3 regions of the Halomonas sp. McD50-4 genome follow, and region 3 is predicted to be linked to each of the others. Evidence: predicted binding sites of a transcription regulator. Region 3 holds the regulator's gene; each other region holds the start of a gene.
What was found. The regulator PhoB, encoded in region 3, activates phosphate uptake and scavenging genes when phosphate is short. The targets are predictions, from matches to a motif close to TGTCATANNNNTGTCANA.
Positions count from the first base shown of each region.

Region 1 (4,898 bases), on a different contig from region 3:
AGCCGCCGCGCCGAACACGAAGACCTCCCAGGTAAAGGCGTTGGGCAACCGGCTCTCCCGCCAACGGATCACGTGCCCGGCTTCGTTATTGGCACGGGGGTTCGCGGCGTTCACGGGCGCCGTTGCGAAACCTACTCCCGGCTCGGCCAGCTCGCTGCCATCGTTGGTGAGGGTCGCATCGCTGCCCTCTTCGCTGCGCTGGGAGTTATTGGTGAGCGTCAGGTACACCTCGCCGGAGGCCGGATCCACCGTCGCCCATTCGGGACGGTCCATTGGCGTTGCGCCCATGAGGTCGGCCGCATCGCAGGTATTGATGATGATGCCCGCCAGGTCGTTCTCGGCTAGGCCCAGTGCGGCAGCTAGCGTGCGACCATCCTGAGTTTTGGCACTCGGTGTGAGCGGCAGCCACTCGCCGCTACCATCGGCATGGAAGCGCGCCACGTACAGCGTGCCGTTATCCATATATTTGCTGCCAATGGCGAGACGGTCGAACTCCGCGCCGGGACGGTTGGCATCGGCGGGATCCCAGGCGGCATCAGAGACGTATTTGTAGACGTATTCGTTGCGGGCATCGTGGCCTGAATAGTAAACGATCGGCTTGCCCGCTTCTAACTTGCCCAACCAGCATCCTTCATGACGAAAACGCCCCAGCGCCGTGCGTTTCACCGCGCGAGCACCGCTATAGGGGTCGACTTCGACCTGGTAGCCGAAGGTACGCGCTTCGTTGCGGTAGTCATCTTCGGCACGCTCACCGCGCGGAGTGATATCAAAGCGCGCGAACTCGCCGTTCTGCTCTGTCGCGTCGCCTGCCGAGGTATCCCAACCGTAGCGGCTTTTATCAGTAGGAATACCGATGCGTGCATCGTCTGGGAAGCGCTCGCCACGGTTGACGAAGATATCGGGCCAGTTCTCTTCACAGGCGATATAGGTGCCCCAGGGGGTCACGCCGTTACCACAGTTGTTGTTAGTACCTCGGGTTTGGGTGCCGTCAGGGGAGAATTGGGTTTTCACATAGTCGCTACCGGCCACGGGGCCGGCAAGGTCCATCACCGTGGCGCTGGTGAAGCGGCGGTTATAGGGAGAGTCGGTCACGTGCGACCACTGCCCGCTGGCGTTTTTTTCAACCTCCACGAGGGTGACGCCATGGGCGTTGATTTCGGTGCGCGACTCTTCCGCCGGGCGTTTGCCTCCCGCATTGGTAGGGCCACCCTGGGGCGCCCATAGCGCATCCTGCTCGATATACTCATTGTTGAGCGCTAGCACGAAACGCCGCGACGCGCTGTCGACATCCAAGGCGAATCCGGCCATACCATCGTGGTTCATGCCAACGCTATCGGCCTGGCGCTCGGCGGTCATGTGTAGATCGGGCTGCCACTCTGCGGATGGGGTGAGCGGCGTGCCCCAGGGCACCAGCACCTGGGCCACATAGCCTTCCGGTACCACCACCGCATCGGTGCGAGAACCACGCACCGCTTCAAATGCGAGAGTCAGCGGCGTCTTGGCCTGCTCGCCTGCTAGCGCTTGGGCTGCGCCGCCAAACCCCAACATCGACGACGCCGCCAGCCCCAGGCCGCCCCGCATCACATCGCGCCGAGAGACGTGCTTTGCCAGTACCTCGGCAAATGGCTGGTTATGGCTGTGGTTAAACAGGCGGTGATCTTCGATTGCCTTGCTCATGGTACTCCCCTCGTCATCATTAGCCCGTACGAACTACGTGTTGTTTTCGAGGGAGAGTATTAGGTAAAGATGAAAGATGTATGACGCAATCACGACGGTTTATTGACGACCGAGCATGCCGTGGGCCATTAGGACTAAATCGGTACCTTGTGGGTCGACACCACCTCCCGCAGCCCCATGAACGAACGAATCTGACGCACGCCTGGCAGGTAGAGCAACTGCTCGGCGTGTAGCCGGTTGAAGCTTTGGCTGTCTCTGGTGCGCACCAGCATGAAGTAGTCGAACTCCCCCGTGACCACGTGGCACTCCATGCAGCCCGACACTTTTTGAGCCGCCGCCTCGAACGCCGCAAAAGATTCTGGCGTCGAGCGGTCCAGCACCACGCCAATCAACACCACCATGCCTGCCTGCAGGGGCTCCGGGTTCAGGTGGGCCACGATCCGGCTGATCACCCCGTCCCGCTTCAGCTTTTCGACACGCCGCAAACAGGCCGCAGGGCTGAGGTTCACCTGCTCGGCCAGCGCCACATTGGAAAGCGTCGCATCCTCCTGAAGCAGCTTGAGAATACGCTTGTCGATACGATCCAGCTCACCGCCCATGGCATGGGGCTCCAAGGCCCCTCCCGCTCGTTTGGCACACATTATTATTTACTCAAAGAATAAATTTACGAATTAATCAAACCTATAAACGCAATCAGACAATCCATTGTTGTTTATAACCCCCTTATTTCGCAACCCGCCTGGACACACATACGCCTACTATAAACCTCAGTGAGCACGCCAACGTTCCAACCACCGTTACCCAGCGATCCTTGTCTATCGCATTGACTGTCACCGCAGGAGCTTGCCATGAACCTTGAACGCTACCCCCGTTATCCACTGACGTTCGGCCCCTCCCCGATCACTCCCCTCAAACGGCTGAGCGCCCATCTGGGCGGCAAGGTCGAGCTGTATGCCAAGCGCGAGGACTGCAACAGCGGCCTGGCTTTCGGCGGCAACAAGACCCGCAAACTGGAGTACCTCATCCCCGAAGCGCTGGAGCAGGGCTGCGATACGCTGGTGTCGATTGGCGGAATCCAGTCCAACCAGACGCGTCAGGTGGCTGCCGTCGCGGCGCACCTGGGCATGAAGTGCGTCCTCGTGCAGGAGAACTGGGTGAACTACTCCGATGCGGTGTATGACCGGGTCGGCAATATCGAGATGTCGCGCATCATGGGGGCCGACGTTCGCCTGGACGCAGCCGGTTTCGATATCGGCATTCGCCCTAGCTGGGAGCAGGCCATGGAGGATGTGCGCCAGCAGGGCGGCAAACCATTCCCCATTCCCGCGGGCTGTTCCGAACACCCCTACGGCGGTTTGGGCTTCGTCGGCTTTGCCGAAGAGGTGCGCCAGCAGGAGAAAGAGCTGGGCTTCACCTTCGACTACATCGTGGTGTGCTCGGTGACCGGCAGCACCCAGGCCGGGATGGTGGTCGGCTTTGCCGCCGATGGCCGCGCCCAGCGGGTGATTGGCATCGACGCCTCGGCCAAGCCCGAGCAAACCCGTGCGCAGATCCTGCGGATTGCTCGCCACACCGCCGAGCTAGTCGAACTGGAAGGCGGCATTGCCGATGACGACGTGATCCTGGACACCCGCTACGGCGGCCCCGAATACGGCCTGCCCAATGACGGCACGCTAGAGGCCATTCGCCTCTGCGCTCGCCTGGAAGGCGTGCTCACCGACCCGGTATACGAGGGAAAATCCATGCACGGGATGATTGATAAAGTACGCAACGGGGAGTTTCCGGCGGGCTCCAAAGTGCTGTATGCCCACTTGGGCGGCGTGCCCGCCCTCAATGCCTACAGCTTCCTGTTCCGCAACGGCTGACCAGACCAAGCGTCGCTGATCCGTGCCACGGCCCGAGCAGCCGACTGCTCGGGCCATTGGGCTTGACGCTACTGCCCCCTCTGGATGCAAAGAACAAGACTTACCCTTCTCGGAAGGCTTCGGTCACCCGTTCGGCTAAAACCTCACTGGCACTACCACCGCCTGGACGCTTCACCAGCGCTACCTGGTAATCGCCTAGTGGGGGCAGCGATTCGTTGTGGAGACGCTTGAGCGGCGAGCGAACCAGGCTTTTGGGGAAAGCCGTCACGGCCAAGTCAGCCAGCATGGCGGCCTCCTGCCCAGCACAATGGTCGCAGGAGTAAGCAATTCGGTACGCGATACCCGCTTGATCGAGGGCATCGAGGGTAATTCTTCGCCACGCACACCCCTGTTGCGCTAGCGTCACCGGCAGTGGCGAGCGCTGTACGGCAACGCCATCCTCACGGCCCGCCCACACCAGCGGTTCGCTATGGACGATCTCTCCTCGTCCAGCCTGGCCAGGCCCCCCAGCCATCACGAGGGCGAGATCAAGTTCGCCCTCGTCCAGCCTGACGAGCAGGTCTTTGCTGCGTCCCACCTCGACATCGACCTGCACCGCTGGGTGCGAGCGAGCAAACTGAGCCAATACAGTCGGCAGGATACGACCTACCACGTCGTCGGTGAGCCCCAACCCTACACGCCCCTCGATGGTAGGGGCTAAAAACTGGGTCACGGCCTCTGCATTCAGTTTAAGTAGCCGTCGACCATAGCCCAGCAGCACTGCTCCCTCGGTCGTCAAGCGTACGTGCCGCGCTTCGCGTACAAAGAGCGTCTGGCCAAGCGTCTCCTCCAAGCGTTTAATTTGCATACTCAAGGCGGAAGGTGTGCGACATAGCTGTTGGGCGGCACGGGTAAAGCTGCCACTTTCCGCAATCGTTACAAAGGTGCGCAACACTTCGCTATCCAATAGCGGCAAGGCGACCCGACTGGGTGGCAGGGTAGAGAGTTGGCTCATCACGCTCACCTTTCAAAAAAACTTAACCCTCAGTGTAAATCTTTTCGTTTGATTGATCCAAGGCAAAGCACCAAGCTGCTAGTCAGAGGTCGCGACCCTCCTACTTACTCATCACAGTTCACACCTGCCCAGTCGCTGGGGAGGTACCGCCTTGGATAAAGCGGAAGCAACGATGGAGGTGCGCGATGACGTTTGAAACCCCTTGCCAACATGCCCAGCACGCTTGGGAGAAAGCCAGCCGCTTGGCACCACCCCCCAAGCCACCCCAGTTGCCGTTTTACATGCCGGCCATGCCATCAATGCGACTGATCCGTGTCATCGATATGGCTTGGTGGCGCTGTCGGCGGCGCTGGCTGTTCCGC
Region 1 covers NZ_JAKRFG010000005.1:215,308-220,205, forward strand. The annotation lists gene MHM85_RS08515 (PhoX family phosphatase) at 1-1,677, opposite strand, end outside; gene MHM85_RS08520 (Lrp/AsnC family transcriptional regulator) at 1,812-2,291, opposite strand; gene MHM85_RS08525 (1-aminocyclopropane-1-carboxylate deaminase) at 2,526-3,542, shown strand; gene MHM85_RS08530 (LysR substrate-binding domain-containing protein) at 3,643-4,536, opposite strand; gene MHM85_RS08535 (hypothetical protein) at 4,722-4,898, shown strand, end outside.
Region 1: a site for PhoB is predicted at 1,746-1,763, ahead of MHM85_RS08515 (PhoX family phosphatase). Genes of this name have one in related genera too.

Region 2 (4,898 bases), on a different contig from region 3:
ACCTGCCGGGACTGCTGTTTCTCAATGTCATGCCGCTGACCATTGTGGAGCGGGATTTTCGTGAAGGGCTGACGCTCAGTTTTATCCAAGAGAGCGGCTTGCCACCCGAGCGGGTGGTCATCGAGCTGACCGAGCATGTGCCGATTCACGACTACGAGCTGATGCGCCAAGCGGTAGATCACTACCGCGACATGGGGTTTCAGGTGGCATTGGACGATTTGGGGGCTGGTCACTCGAGTCTTCGCCACTGGTCGGAGCTACGGCCCGATTTCGTCAAGCTTGACCGTCATTTTATTTCTGGGATCGATCAGGAACCCGCCAAGCGCGAGTTTCTGCGCTCGATTTTGGATGTCGCCCGCAGCCTCGATTGCCAGCTCATTGCCGAGGGGGTCGAAACGGCGGCCGAGCATCTCTGCCTATGGGAACTCGATCGCGGGCTGGCACTGCTGCAAGGGTTCTATTTTGCTCGACCGAGCCCTCAGCCACCCATGCAGCTTAATACGCTATTGCCCGCCACCACCCAGCTCAAAGGCCCGGCGGGACGCACGGCGCACTCCATCTTGCGTCCCATCGAGAGCGTCCCGGCAAGTTGTTTAGTGCCCGCGCTGGCTGAACGCTTTCGCGAAGACCCTAAGCTGCGCTGCGTGGCGGTGGTGGAAGAGAGGGTCCCTGTGGCAGTGGTCCGCCGCAACGCTTTTTTGACGCTGTTTGCCAATCAGTACGGCCACGCGCTGTATGCCAAACGTCGCGTGTTAGATATCGCCGATCCTAAAATGATCGTTGCGGACGCAGAGCTCTCTTTAGAGGCCCTGAGTCAACAGCTCACCGACAGCCGCGATATCGAACAGGAAGATTTCGTCATCGTCGGCGGTGACGGTCACTACCTGGGCATGGGCAATATCGTCGATCTGCTGCGGGAGATTACCGCGATTCAAGTGCGACAAGCGCGCCATGCCAACCCTCTTACCGGGCTGCCCGGCAATATTTTGATCAACGAAACCCTGGCGGCGTATTTATCCGAAGAGCGTGGGTTCGCGGCGGCATACGTCGATCTGGACAACTTCAAAGCGTTCAACGATGCCTATGGCTATGCTCGCGGTGACCACGTGATCATTTCGCTCTCACGGCTGCTCCAGGCTCAAGTGGAGAGCGCGGGGGGCTTTATTGGGCATATCGGTGGCGACGATTTCATGATGCTGCTGCCGTTAGAGCACTGGCAAAACGTCTGCGAGCAAATTCTCCACTCTTTCGAAGTGCTGGCGCCGGGGTTTTATGAGGAGAGTGATCGGCTGCAGGGGGGAATTTCCATTGAAAGCCGACAAGGGGGCGTGACGTTCTTCCCCTTTGTCAGCGTCTCGATTGCGGTCAAGCCAATTACTGACCCAGCGCCCTGCAAGGCGCTGGATATCGCCGCGCAGCTATCAGAGCTAAAGCATCAGGCCAAAAAAATCGCGGGCAACAGTCTGTTCGTCGAGCGGCGGGGCTGCTGCACCGGAGAAGCCCAGTAGGTCGTCATGTCGTCGTCACCCAAGCGTCACGGGAGTGTCCCACTGCTGTCATATTGGCCCGCCACTATGGCATGAACACTTCATAACTCGCTTAGGTGATGCCATGCACATGCACTCTGTCTCTTTCTCTCGTACGCTGTTGAGCGCCGCTGTCGTAGGCGCTTTTTCACTGGCAGCGGTGTCTGCCTCGGCTGACCTCTCTTCACGCTACACGGACAGCGACGGCGACATGATCGCCGACGTGCCCAGCGACGAGTCGCAGTGGGTCGATCCCGATACGCTGGTCTTTGCTTATACGCCGGTGGAAGATCCCGCCGTTTATGCCGATGTTTGGGCCGATTTTCTGGACCATCTGAGCGACGCTACCGGTAAAAATGTCCAGTTCTTCCCCGTGCAGTCCAACGCTGCCCAGCAGGAAGCCCTGCGCGCAGGACGCTTGCACGTGGCGGGCTTCAACACTGGCGGTGTGCCGGTGGCGGTCAACTGTGGTGGCTTCCGTCCCTTTGCCATGATGGCGGCAGAAGACGGTAGCTTCGGCTACGAGATGGAAATCATCACCTACCCCGATAGCGGCATCGAGTCGGTGGAAGACTTGGCCGGTCGTCAGCTGGCGTTTACCTCCGAAACGTCCAACTCCGGTTTTCGCGCTCCCTCCGCGCTGCTGCGCTCCGAGTACGGCCTGGAAGCGGGTGAAGACTTCGAAACCGCCTTTTCGGGCTCTCACGACAACTCCATCCTAGGCGTCGTGAACAAAGATTACGACGCGGCCGCCATTGCCAACTCCGTCGCCAAACGCATGCTGTCCCGCGACGTGGTGAGCGAAGATGATTACAACGTCATCTATACCTCTGAAACCTTCCCCACGACGGCCTATGGTCTGGCGCACAACCTGAACCCTGAACTTGCCGAGCAGATTCAGGATGCATTCTTTAGCTACGACTGGGAAGGCACACCGCTGGAAGCCGAGTTTGCCAACTCCGGTGAAGCACAGTTCATTCCGATCACCTACCAAGAGAACTGGTCCGTGATCCGTACCATCGCCGATGCCAACGGCGTGACGTACGACTGCGATTGATCGATCCGTCATTCCGTGCGTTTTCTCGGCCAGGAGGGCGACCTTCTGGCCGAGCCGCTATGTAGCTAATGACATAAGCCCTTATTCATATAAGCACTTGAGTATCAGACACTGAGGCACTTCCCATGTTGACACTCACCGGCGTTGGCAAACGCTACCCAACCGGCGATCGCGCGCTGACCGATATTCAGCTGTCGCTGCCCAAAGGGCAGGTCATGGCGCTGATTGGCCCATCTGGCGCGGGAAAGAGCACTCTGATTCGCTGCGTGAACCGACTAGTAGAACCCTCGCAAGGCAGCATTCGATTAGACGATGTGGAGCTGACGACACTCTCGGGTAGCCGTCTGCGCCACGCTCGCCGCGCCATGGGGATGATCTTCCAGGAGTATGCGCTGGTGGACCGCCTGAGCGTGATGGAAAACGTCCTGTCGGGCCAATTGGGGTATGTGGGGTTCTGGCGTAGTTTCTTGCGCCGCTATCCCCAGGAGGCCGTGGCAGAAGCGTTTCGACTGCTGGAGCGCGTTGGCTTGCCCCACGCGATCGATAAACGCGCCGATGCCCTTTCCGGCGGCCAGCGTCAGCGGGTGGGCATCGCCCGGGCGCTGTTGCAAAGCCCCAAACTGCTGTTGGTGGATGAGCCCACAGCCAGTCTAGACCCGAAAACTTCCCGCCAAATCATGCGTTTGATTCGTGAATTGTGCGCCGAGCGCGAGCTGGCCGCTATCATCAACATTCATGACGTAGCGTTGGCCCAGCAGTTTGCCGACCGTATCGTTGGGCTGCGTGCCGGGCAGATCGTCTTCGACGGCAAGCCGAGCGAGCTGACCAGCGAGATGCTGACCACCATTTACGGTGAAGAGGAGTGGGACACCACACCAGAGCCTGCCGATGACGACGAAGAAGAGCACCAGGAGGTAACACCGCGTACCGCGCCGTCACCCTCGGCCAGCGCGCCTCAAACACCGCAACAGGGCCGCTTGGCGAGTGGAGGCGCTCAATGAGCACGATAGATACTCGAGCCCGCCAGCAGGCGGCCCGTCAGGGCCAATGGCGGCGGCTGCCGCTGATCGAGAGCCGCCGCCTGCGTTGGGCGTTGGTGCTGGGGGGAGTGGTCTACCTTGTACTGGCGCTCGCTTCGGTGGAAGTGAATTGGGCGCGGGTGGCGGAAGGGGCCGGGCGCGCGTTGAACTTCCTCGGCGCGTTTTTGCAGCCCGATTTCGTCAGCCGTCAAAGCGACATTCTGGCGGGCCTGCTGGAAAGCCTCACCATGACGCTGACCTCGACGGTGATCGGCGTTCTACTCGCCATTCCCGTCGGCTTAGGCGCGGCCAAAAATATTGCGCCGTTACCGGTGTATGCGGTGTGTCGGGCAATTATCGCGATTTCGCGTACCTTTCAGGAGGTCATCATTGCCATCCTATTCGTGGTGATGTTCGGCTTTGGTCCTTTTGCAGGCATGCTCACCTTGGCCTTTGCCACCATCGGCTTCATGGCCAAGCTGCTGGCGGAAGATATCGAAGACCTCGACTGGAAACAGGTAGAAGCCGTGCGCGCCACCGGTGCCAGCTGGTGGCAAACCATGAACCACGCCGTACAGCCGCAGGTGATGCCGCGCTTGATCGGGCTCTCGATGTACCGGCTGGATATCAACTTCCGCGAGTCGTCGGTGATTGGCATCGTCGGTGCCGGGGGGATTGGCGCGACACTCAATACGTCGCTTAGCCGCTACGAGTACGGCACCTCGGCCGCCATCCTGCTGATCATCATCGCCATCGTACTCATGAGCGAATATGCCTCTAGCCATGTGCGTCGTTGGACGCAGTAGCATGGCGTTAGGCGTGTGGGCTATCCCTTTATCCAATCTGAAAGGCAAGAGGAATCCTCCATGCCGGTAACCACTTCTTCTCAAGGCGTGCCGCAGTGGCAGCGGCGCACCAGCCGCGCCCAGTGGCTGCAGTACGTCGCTTGGCTGGCGGGCATTAGCCTGTTCTTACTCTGCTGGAAAGTGATCTCCGACAACACCATGTGGGTGTTCGTAGAAGACGCGGGCCGCCAGGGCAGCGACTTGATCAGTCGTATGGTGCCGCCGCGCTGGGAGTATGCTAGCCAGCTCTGGCAGCCCATGTGGGACACGATCAACATCGCTACCTTGGGCACTGCGCTGGGGATCATGATGGCATTTCCCGTCGCGTTTTTGGCCGCCCGCAATACCACGCCGCATCCTCTCGTGCGCAGCGTGGCGCTGACGATCATCGTCTCTTCGCGCTCGATCAACTCGCTGATTTGGGCCATGCTGCTGGTCACCATTCTAGGCC
Region 2 covers NZ_JAKRFG010000019.1:5,866-10,763, reverse strand. The annotation lists gene MHM85_RS17180 (bifunctional diguanylate cyclase/phosphodiesterase) at 1-1,508, shown strand, start outside; gene phnD (phosphate/phosphite/phosphonate ABC transporter substrate-binding protein) at 1,618-2,583, shown strand; gene phnC (phosphonate ABC transporter ATP-binding protein) at 2,709-3,584, shown strand; gene phnE (phosphonate ABC transporter, permease protein PhnE) at 3,581-4,408, shown strand; gene phnE (phosphonate ABC transporter, permease protein PhnE) at 4,469-4,898, shown strand, end outside.
Region 2: a site for PhoB is predicted at 1,544-1,561, ahead of phnD (phosphate/phosphite/phosphonate ABC transporter substrate-binding protein). Genes of this name have one in related genera too.

Region 3 (4,898 bases):
TACCGGCTGCTCATCTGGAGAAATATTGTCGGCCGGGTCAGCAGGCTCTTGGGCAAAAGCCAATGGGCTTGCTACCAAACCAAACGTTACACCTAAAATACCAGCTTTCTTGAGTAGTTCCTTGGACATCATATTCCGCCTCCTCGATCGCTGTGAAATACCGCTTTAGTAAGGAAGAGCGACTTCATGTCTTACCAGTTCCTGCGGTAATCTTCCTTACCAGAATTTTTGCATCCGACATGCCAAAATTTCAAAAAAATAGAAAAATACATATAAATACAATAGTTTATAAAAAAATAAAGCCATGCCAAAATAGCTTCAGCCGCGATTTCATAGCGAGTTAATTGGCTACATATGGCACATGCGCGGTGTTTGACCATGCTTACATGCCAATATGACACACTTGTACATAGATTATGCAAATCGACGAATGAGGAAGGATTGAGTGTACGAGGTGAGGCCGGTGAAACAAGTGGCCGAGCGGCGCTTTTAATCGTTGACCACCCGAGTGGCCGGGAATACGCAACGGAACAGTGCCCCTTCACCGGGCAACGACTCCACTTGGAGCTGCGCATCGTGGCGCAGGAGAACGTGTTTTACAATGGCTAGGCCCAGCCCAGTGCCACCGGTGGCGGTGCTGCGGCCCTTATCGACGCGGTAGAAGCGTTCGGTGAGACGCGGGATATGGACCGGATCGATCCCTTCACCGTCGTCGTCCACTTCGATGCAGGCACTGCCATTGGGCAGAGCCGCCCAGCGGAGCGTGATTTGACTTCCCTCCGGCGTATAGCGCACTGCGTTGAATGCCAAGTTGGAGATCGCACTGCGCAGCTCCTGCTCACTGCCGATTAGGCGCGCTTCGCAATCGAGTACGATCTGCACGCTGTGTTGCTGGTGAGACAGCGCCAGCGCATCGCGGCGAATACTCTCCAGCATCGGCCCGACGGCAAGCGGCTGGTGATCTTCTCCCCCTCGATCGATTTCGAGCCTAGAGAGTAGTAGCAGGTCGTTGACCAAGTTCTGCATGCGCTTGGTCTGCTCCTCCATTTGACCGATGCCTTTGCCCAAACGGGGCGGCAGCAGCTCTTTCAAATCGCCATAGGTTTCCAAGTAGCCCGACAGCACGGTCAGCGGTGTACGCAGCTCGTGAGACACGTTGGCCACGAAGTCACGGCGCATCTGTTCGAGGCGATGCAAGCGCGTAATGTCCCGGGCCATGACCAAGCGCTCGTCATCACCATAGAGCGTGATTTGATACTGCAGAATACGCCGCTCATCGATGGGTGAGGTGAGTGTTAGCGGCTCGCCATACTCCCGGGCATTGAAGTAGCTAATGAAGCGTGGGTCGCGCAGCAAGTTGGTAATATGCTGCCCGCGGTCATGGGCGGTTTGCAGGCCCAACATCTCGGTAGCCGCGCTGTTCCACCACTCTAAATCACCATGCCGATCCAGCATCACGACGCTATCACGCATCGCTTCCGAGGATTCCTGAATACGCGCAAGGGTCGCCCGCAGGCGGCTTTGCGTGATGCGTTGGCTCTTTTGATAGCGGTAGAGACGATCGAAAAGCTCACCCCAAAGCCCCGTTGCCGCGGGCGGCTCATCGTGAGGGTGAAGCGTCAGCCATTGGAACAGCGCCTTTAATTGGCGCAAGTGATAAATCAAACAGAATAAGAGGCCAGCGGCGAGCCCCACACCGGGATACCCCACCAGCCACCCCAGGCACATGCCCAATAGCGCCAGCCAGGTAATGCGCCACCATTCACGGCTCCACAGGCGCACGACTACACCCGAGCAGAGAAACGATACCCAGTGCCCCGCACTGTTTGAATCAAATTCTGGTGCGCCTCCCCTAGCGCCTTACGCAACCGGCGAATGTGCACGTCCACCGTGCGCTCCTCTACGTACACGTTGCCGCCCCACACCTGATCGAGAAGCTGGCTACGGGTATAGGCACGCTCTTGGTGGGTCATGAAAAACTGCAGTAATCGATACTCGGTAGGGCCCATCTCTAGCGCCTTGCCATGCGCGCTAACACGATGGCTCACCGGGTCTAACAGCAGCCCATTGATTTCGATGGGATCTTCCACGCCGCGCGGGGTCGCCCGACGCAGAACGGCTTTCAGGCGCGCTACCAGCTCACGGGGCGAAAACGGCTTGGTGATGTAATCGTCGGCGCCCGCTTCCAGACCTTGGATCTTATTATCCTCTTCGCCCTTGGCGGTCAGCATGATGATCGGCAGTTCCGCAGTAGCCTCTTCGCGCTTGAGACGGCGTGCCAATTCGATGCCGCTGGTGCCAGGCATCATCCAGTCCAGCAGCAGCAGGTCGGGCTGATGATCTACGACCATCGCGTGGGCATCCTGGGCGTTATCCGCTTCAAGCACGCGATAGTCAGCCATTTCCAGCGCCACAGCGATCATCTCGCGAATGGGCGCCTCATCATCGACGATCAGTACGGTCTTGGCGGTCATTCCAGGGCCTCACGGTGTGCTAAGAAAGCTCATGTATGCGAAAACGGTTCAGTGACATGTCTGTGACGATAACACCATGACTTAATGACAATTCTATGACACCCAGCAATATTAGCCAGCCACGGGCCACTCGCTTAGAGCAATGCCGGCAAAGACCAAGAGCCCCGACCAGTGATTATTCAAAAACGCTTGGAAACAGCGATCACGCTCCCGGTGAACGATCAAACGCTGTTGATGGGCAAAGGTTGCCGCCATTCCGACCACACCGAGCCAGAAGAAACCGCCCAGGCTCGCCATCAGCCCCACCCAAATCAACAACGCCAGGGTGGCAAGCTGCAGCAAGCCAATGATGAGACGGTCGGCACTGCCAAACAGCACCGCCGTGGATTTGATGCCGATCTTCAGGTCGTCATCGCGATCGACCATGGCGTATTGGGTGTCGTAGGCCACTGTCCATAGCACGTTAGCGCTGAACAGTAGCCACGCCACGAGTGGCACCTCGCCAAGCACGGCGCCAAACGCCATTGGAATCGCCCAGGAGAACGCCGCCCCCAGGACCACTTGGGGAAAGTGGGTATAGCGCTTCATGAAGGGATAAATGAACGCTAGCAGCACACCGCCGAAGGAGAGCAGCACGGTAAACCAATTGGTCAACAGGACCAACACGAAGGCCGCCGCCACCAGCGCCACGAATAGCAGCTGCGCCTCGGTTTCACTAATACGGCCGGTGGCCAGCGGCCGCTGCTGGGTACGCTTTACGTGGCCATCGAAGTGGCGGTCGGCGTAGTCGTTCACCACGCAACCTGCCGCGCGCATTACGTACACCCCGGCAATGAAAATCAGCAGTACATCGCGGCCCGGCACCCCGTCCGAGGCGATCCACAGCGCCCATAGCGTTGGCCACATCAACAGCCAAGTACCTATCGGCCGGTCCAAGCGCATTAGCTGTAGGAAATCGGTCAGGCGGGCCCACCCGGTTGGGCGCAACAGAGAACGGTCCATGCTCATGCTTACCTCGTCGAAAAAGTCGCTGCGTTAGCCTAGCGCGACGGCAGGCCCAGTGCATCTGTCATGGTGGATAAAAAGTACTCCTGCACCAGCAACGACAGCCCGCCGTGCTCAAAGACGGAGCGCCGCCCCCAAAGGCTACTGGACGACGATCCCAGCGTCAGCCGGTTGAATGGCGGCGCGGCCGACGTTACTTCCAGCGGCCCGCGCACCAAATCAGGCTTCTGGAATAGCCAGCTGCCTAGCGAACGCTCACCTAAGTTGCCCAACCCTTTGCCCTGCAGGTGGTGAAGCGGTGCCACCGAACGCGCCACGACCCACGGCGTATCATCGATACACAGCGCCACCTCACGCAGCCACGCATAGCGGCGGTGTGCAATGCCCAGGGCAAGGGCTTCATCGCGCTGGGGCAGGCCGATGGTCTGGCGCAACACGCGCACCCGAAATGCGCCCGGCTTACCGGCGGCCATCAGGCGGGCGGTCAACGAATCCGTGGAGGCGACCCACTGCCACCAAAGCGCGCTCATGGCTGGCCGAGCAGCGGCCACCGGCAGCCACTGAGGAAAGAGTGAAAACTCGGGGGCGGTCACCTAGGCCTCCAGGGCAGTCAATTGAGAGTGAGCTAGTGTAACATGGTGGTTTGTAGGCTTTTGTTCCACCGACGTCAGGGGACGGTATGCCCAACTCACACACGACCTCTTCCACGCCCTCTCCTCACTCAGCTGCGCTGGCGATCGTCGGAACCGGCATGGCAGGCGTGGGCCTAGCGCGTACCCTGCGACGCCAGGGAGATACACGCACTATCACGCTGATCAGTGCAGACAGCGGCGATGACTACAGCAAGCCCCTGCTTTCCACCGGCTTTGCCAAACGCCTCGGCCCCGACAAGCTCGCCCAGCGCGATGCCAGTGCACTGGCAGACGAACTCAAAGCCGAGGTCATTACCCACACCCAAGTGACGCATCTAGATGTGGACAACCAAACGCTACACCTGAGCAGCGGCGCCACGCTTCGTTACGATGACGTGGTGCTGGCCACCGGTGCCGCCCCTCGCAGGCCATTCAGCGTGCCCAGCGCACTGGCGGAGCGTTGCTTTACCGTCAATGACTTAGACGACTACCGGCACCTGCATGAAGCACTCACTCAGCCGAGCCGCGTGGCGATCATTGGGGCCGGGCTCGTTGGCTGTGAATTCGCCAATGACTTGCACGCAGGCGGACACCAACTCACCGTAATCGCGCCGGAGAGCGCCCCACTGCCGCGGCTGCTGCCCGAACCACTGGGTCATGCGCTGGCCAATGCGTTTCACGCGGCAGGCATTCGCCTCGCACTAGGGCGCAGCTTGGACACGCTTTCCCAAGCGGCCGACAACGCCGTAGCTTTGCACTTGGATAACGGCGAGCGGCACGCGGTAGA
Region 3 covers NZ_JAKRFG010000006.1:18,634-23,531, reverse strand. The annotation lists gene MHM85_RS08985 (hypothetical protein) at 1-132, opposite strand, end outside; gene phoR (phosphate regulon sensor histidine kinase PhoR) at 490-1,782, opposite strand; gene phoB (phosphate regulon transcriptional regulator PhoB) at 1,785-2,474, opposite strand; gene ubiA (4-hydroxybenzoate octaprenyltransferase) at 2,586-3,476, opposite strand; gene MHM85_RS08965 (chorismate lyase) at 3,515-4,072, opposite strand; gene MHM85_RS08960 (FAD-dependent oxidoreductase) at 4,159-4,898, shown strand, end outside.